One region of the Pediococcus sp. genome, then DNA from elsewhere that is predicted to be linked to it. Evidence: riboswitches for the same ligand, from Rfam matches in the RefSeq annotation. Region 1 holds a riboswitch; the other holds the start of a gene.
The links. A riboswitch is a leader RNA that binds a small molecule or an ion and turns the genes downstream of it on or off. The one in region 1 is predicted to bind thiamine pyrophosphate.

Region 1 (3,189 bases):
ACAAATAATTTTTTGCGGGTAATGTTTCATGAAAAGAAGTGTCAAACACCGCAACACTTGTGACGTTTGGCAGGACCTTTTGCACTGCCCGAATTCCAATCACATTGGCCGGATTGTGCAATGGAGCATACTCCGATAAACTCTCAATTTGCTTAATTACTTTTTCTGTAATCTCGACGGAGCCATTGAAAATTTCGCCACCCGCTACAACGCGATGACCAACGCCTGTAATTTCATCAAAACTTCGAATAATTTTCAGGTCAATCAAAGCCTTTAGAACCATATGGATCGCAACTTCATGATCTTTAACTGGCTCTTCAAACCGCGTGTTTTCCTGATCGCCATAAATCATTGTAAATGTGGAGCCATCAATACCAATTCGATCCACCTGGCCACTTGCGAGAACTTTCTCGCTTGGCATCTCAAACAGTTTGAACTTAAGTGATGAACTTCCTGCATTAATTGCAATTGTTTTTTCCAAAGTAAACCCCCACTCACTTTTCTATGGATCCGATTCGATCTTCTTTTAATACTTTCACTCCACCGCGTTTGCCCTAAATTCTCAACGCTCATTTACATAAATTATACCTTATTGTTTTTAACATGAAAACCATATGCCTATTTGTTATTAGAAACTAAATATTTAAAAAAAGAGATTTATTCTATATAGCGTTAACTTGTATAGGATAAATCTCTTTGTGCCAATTAATTTGGTAGTTTATTTGTTTGTTAATTTGCTTGCAGCTGCTTCATCAAGAATAACAGTCACGTTGTCATGGTCTTGAAGCACGCTTGCAGGTAAGTCTGGAGTGTTAGGGCCTTCGATCATTCCCTTAACAGCATCAGCCTTTTCTTCACCGTAAGCTTCCAATAAGATATGTTTTGATTTCATAATTGAAGCTAATCCCATTGATAAAGCTTCCTTAGGCACGTCTTCTTCATGTGCGAAGAAACGGGCATTAGCATCGATCGTTGATTGAGTTAATGAGACACGATGAGTGCCAATTTCACGTGAAGTTCCTGGTTCGTTGAAACCAATATGACCATTGCGGCCAAGACCCAAGATTTGTAAATCAATTGGGTTGTCCTCAATTACTTTATCATAACGTTTTGCTTCAGCATCGATATCTTTAGCCAAACCATTTGGTAGGTAAGATTTCTTAAATGGCTTTTTGTTGAATAAATGTTCATGCATAAAGTAGTTGTAACTTTGGTCATTGTCAGCAGCTAACCCGATGTATTCATCCAAATTGATAGAAATGGAATCGCTGAAATCAAGATCACTAGCGATAATGTCATTGTAAGTTGTAATTGGTGTACTTCCGGTAGCTAAACCAAAAGTATGAGCACCATTTTTCTTAGCATCAGCAAAAATCTTGTAGCCTTCTTGTCCGCCTTCAACTTCATCTTTAACAATAATAATTTGCATAATCAAGCTCCTTTTTATTTTCTTTTTCGACTCCGATGAGATCTATAAGAATAAAAATCCCATTCACATTGGTATAGCCCAATTATATATTCTCCCTCTATAAATTGCAAGGGTATAGACCAAAAAATCAAAAATTATTTCTATAAATCACGATATCTAGAAATATTCCCTACTGAAATTAGACACCACCCTGAGAATTAAATTAGTTGCCGAATTTTATATTTATCGATATACTGAATTCGTAACAAATACAGGGGTGCTGGATCCAATCCGGCTGAGATAAAAACTAGTGGTTTTTGACCCTCGAACCTGATATGGATAATGCCAGCGCAGGAAGTTTAATCGTTTTGATGATCAAGTGACAGCTCACATTCCGTCATTTGATGACCAATTTTAAACATGCAATCAAAAGCTGGCGCGTTGTCGTTGGCTTTTTTATTTTGTTTCAAGAAAGGAAACTATCTTATGAATACAAGTGTTGCAATTCAAGTTTTACCAATGTTAGAGGACGACAAAAAAGTTGTGGCTGTTGTGGACAAAGCAATCGAGTACATTCAATCCACGGGCGTTTCATATGAAGTCGGTGCGTTTGAAACTACACTCGAAGGTGACTACGACCAACTCATGGAAATTGTTAAAAACATTACCAAAATTGCCGCTGATGCTGGTGCCCCTCAAGTGATGACTTATGTAAAAATTGATTATAAATCTGAGGGCAAGGTCTTAGGAATCCATGAAAAAACAGACAAATATCAACATTAATTTTCTACCTATTTTGGTCATTCTGGCGCTTTTAGTTATCTGGCAATTAATCAGTTATTTCCAAATCGTCCCGACTTTCATGCTGCCTTCACCTGTTAATGTAGTCAAAGCCTTTATCACCGATTTTCCGTTGCTTATGAAAAATGCCGGCGTTACCCTCTTGGAAGCGTTCTGGGGACTATTAATTGGCGTCATTGGTGGTGTGCTTATCGCCATAATTATGGACTTGTTTAATCCACTCTATAAAGCTGTTTATCCCCTGCTAGTCCTCAGTCAAACTGTTCCGGCGGTGGCTATCGCGCCCCTTTTGATTTTATGGTTTGGCTATGGCATGCTGCCAAAAATTGTTTTAATCACAATCACGACATTTTTCCCGGTGGCCGTGGAAATGCTGACCGGCTTTCGCGCTACCGATCCTGATTTAATTCATTTAATGAAAACGATGGGTGCAAGCAAATGGAAATTATATTACTATGTTAAGTTTCCAAATTCGTTGAATCATTTCTTCTCGAGTTTAAAAATCTCTGTATCTTATGCAATTGTGAGTGCCGTAATTTCTGAATGGGTTGGTGGTTTTAGTGGCTTGGGTGTCTATATGACGCGGGTCATGAAGGCCTATGCCTACGACAAAATGTTTGCCGTCATCTTTTTAATTTCGGCTTTAAGTTTGCTTTTAATTTGGTTGGTCACTCTGATTCAACATAAAGTCATGCCCTGGGAGGCAGTAAAAAAATGAAACATTCCAAACATTTTTGGCTCTACTTAAGCTTGAGTTTTTTATTGATGTTGGTTTTAGGTGGCTGCAAAACTAGTTCTAATAAGTCGCAAATGAAGACGATTACCGTGGTTTTGGATTGGACACCGAACACCAATCATACCGGAATGTATGTTGCCAAACAAAAAGGCTACTACAAAAAATATCATCTCAATGTGAAGTTTGTACAACCACCCAAAGATGGCGCCGAACAGCTTGTTGCGAGTGGCAAAGCTCAAATTGG
Region 2 (3,189 bases), on a different contig from region 1:
ATGGGAAGGTTTTTAATTTTAGCATTTTCGCCAGCCCAACCATAAAACACCCAGATCAAGTCAGCTTGTTTTGTCTTTAAGGCCGCCACCTCATCGGTAATGTTATTAGGAATTTTTTTAATTTTGCTATATTGGCCGCCATCATCTTCGACTACTTGTTTGATAGTTGCTTGCTCAATTGGCAAGTCCCAAGTTGCATAACGTTTACCCATCATTTTTTTCGGTGAAGTAATCCCATCTGCTTTGCGCGACATGATCCCCGAAGTGTTGTGCTGAATAATGGCCCCGATTGTGGTGATAGGCAATGGGTCACGACGGGCAATCGCCCCAGCAAACGTATCTTGTGCAGAAATACCAATTTGAGCTTTGCCACTCGCAACAAGCTGTTCGGCGCCATCTTTGGGTGGTTGTACAAACTTCACATTGAGATGATATTTTTTGTAGTAGCCTTTTTGTTTGGCAACATACATTCCGGTATGATTGGTGTTCGGTGTCCAATCCAAAACCACGGTAATCGTCTTCATTTGCGACTTATTAGAACTAGTTTTGCAGCCACCTAAAACCAACATCAATAAAAAACTCAAGCTTAAGTAGAGCCAAAAATGTTTGGAATGTTTCATTTTTTTACTGCCTCCCAGGGCATGACTTTATGTTGAATCAGAGTGACCAACCAAATTAAAAGCAAACTTAAAGCCGAAATTAAAAAGATGACGGCAAACATTTTGTCGTAGGCATAGGCCTTCATGACCCGCGTCATATAGACACCCAAGCCACTAAAACCACCAACCCATTCAGAAATTACGGCACTCACAATTGCATAAGATACAGAGATTTTTAAACTCGAGAAGAAATGATTCAACGAATTTGGAAACTTAACATAGTAATATAATTTCCATTTGCTTGCACCCATCGTTTTCATTAAATGAATTAAATCAGGATCGGTAGCGCGAAAGCCGGTCAGCATTTCCACGGCCACCGGGAAAAATGTCGTGATTGTGATTAAAACAATTTTTGGCAGCATGCCATAGCCAAACCATAAAATCAAAAGGGGCGCGATAGCCACCGCCGGAACAGTTTGACTGAGGACTAGCAGGGGATAAACAGCTTTATAGAGTGGATTAAACAAGTCCATAATTATGGCGATAAGCACACCACCAATGACGCCAATTAATAGTCCCCAGAACGCTTCCAAGAGGGTAACGCCGGCATTTTTCATAAGCAACGGAAAATCGGTGATAAAGGCTTTGACTACATTAACAGGTGAAGGCAGCATGAAAGTCGGGACGATTTGGAAATAACTGATTAATTGCCAGATAACTAAAAGCGCCAGAATGACCAAAATAGGTAGAAAATTAATGTTGATATTTGTCTGTTTTTTCATGGATTCCTAAGACCTTGCCCTCAGATTTATAATCAATTTTTACATAAGTCATCACTTGAGGGGCACCAGCATCAGCGGCAATTTTGGTAATGTTTTTAACAATTTCCATGAGTTGGTCGTAGTCACCTTCGAGTGTAGTTTCAAACGCACCGACTTCATATGAAACGCCCGTGGATTGAATGTACTCGATTGCTTTGTCCACAACAGCCACAACTTTTTTGTCGTCCTCTAACATTGGTAAAACTTGAATTGCAACACTTGTATTCATAAGATAGTTTCCTTTCTTGAAACAAAATAAAAAAGCCAACGACAACGCGCCAGCTTTTGATTGCATGTTTAAAATTGGTCATCAAATGACGGAATGTGAGCTGTCACTTGATCATCAAAACGATTAAACTTCCTGCGCTGGCATTATCCATATCAGGTTCGAGGGTCAAAAACCACTAGTTTTTATCTCAGCCGGATTGGATCCAGCACCCCTGTATTTGTTACGAATTCAGTATATCGATAAATATAAAATTCGGCAACTAATTTAATTCTCAGGGTGGTGTCTAATTTCAGTAGGGAATATTTCTAGATATCGTGATTTATAGAAATAATTTTTGATTTTTTGGTCTATACCCTTGCAATTTATAGAGGGAGAATATATAATTGGGCTATACCAATGTGAATGGGATTTTTATTCTTATAGATCTCATCGGAGTCGAAAAAGAAAATAAAAAGGAGCTTGATTATGCAAATTATTATTGTTAAAGATGAAGTTGAAGGCGGACAAGAAGGCTACAAGATTTTTGCTGATGCTAAGAAAAATGGTGCTCATACTTTTGGTTTAGCTACCGGAAGTACACCAATTACAACTTACAATGACATTATCGCTAGTGATCTTGATTTCAGCGATTCCATTTCTATCAATTTGGATGAATACATCGGGTTAGCTGCTGACAATGACCAAAGTTACAACTACTTTATGCATGAACATTTATTCAACAAAAAGCCATTTAAGAAATCTTACCTACCAAATGGTTTGGCTAAAGATATCGATGCTGAAGCAAAACGTTATGATAAAGTAATTGAGGACAACCCAATTGATTTACAAATCTTGGGTCTTGGCCGCAATGGTCATATTGGTTTCAACGAACCAGGAACTTCACGTGAAATTGGCACTCATCGTGTCTCATTAACTCAATCAACGATCGATGCTAATGCCCGTTTCTTCGCACATGAAGAAGACGTGCCTAAGGAAGCTTTATCAATGGGATTAGCTTCAATTATGAAATCAAAACATATCTTATTGGAAGCTTACGGTGAAGAAAAGGCTGATGCTGTTAAGGGAATGATCGAAGGCCCTAACACTCCAGACTTACCTGCAAGCGTGCTTCAAGACCATGACAACGTGACTGTTATTCTTGATGAAGCAGCTGCAAGCAAATTAACAAACAAATAAACTACCAAATTAATTGGCACAAAGAGATTTATCCTATACAAGTTAACGCTATATAGAATAAATCTCTTTTTTTAAATATTTAGTTTCTAATAACAAATAGGCATATGGTTTTCATGTTAAAAACAATAAGGTATAATTTATGTAAATGAGCGTTGAGAATTTAGGGCAAACGCGGTGGAGTGAAAGTATTAAAAGAAGATCGAATCGGATCCATAGAAAAGTGAGTGGGGGTTTACTTTGGAAAAAACAATTGCAATTAATGCAGGAAGTTCATCACTTAAGTTCAAACTGTTTGAGATGCCAAGCGAGAAAGTTCTCGCAAGTGGCCAGGTGGATCGAATTGGTATTGATGGCTCCACATTTA

Region 2: another riboswitch for thiamine pyrophosphate. It lies ahead of DD627_RS02995 (thiamine-binding protein); the one in region 1 lies ahead of DD627_RS06850 (thiamine-binding protein).

What each region holds. Positions count from the first base shown of each region.
Region 1 is NZ_DOEM01000027.1:74,615-77,803, reverse strand. It holds gene DD627_RS06860 (acetate/propionate family kinase) at 1-481, opposite strand, end outside; gene DD627_RS06855 (glucosamine-6-phosphate deaminase) at 719-1,429, opposite strand; TPP riboswitch at 1,672-1,782, shown strand; gene DD627_RS06850 (thiamine-binding protein) at 1,895-2,191, shown strand; gene DD627_RS06845 (ABC transporter permease) at 2,163-2,927, shown strand; gene DD627_RS06840 (ABC transporter substrate-binding protein) at 2,924-3,189, shown strand, end outside.
Region 2 is NZ_DOEM01000009.1:1,928-5,116, forward strand. It holds gene DD627_RS02985 (ABC transporter substrate-binding protein) at 1-620, opposite strand, end outside; gene DD627_RS02990 (ABC transporter permease) at 617-1,381, opposite strand; gene DD627_RS02995 (thiamine-binding protein) at 1,353-1,649, opposite strand; TPP riboswitch at 1,762-1,872, opposite strand; gene DD627_RS03000 (glucosamine-6-phosphate deaminase) at 2,115-2,825, shown strand; gene DD627_RS03005 (acetate/propionate family kinase) at 3,063-3,189, shown strand, end outside.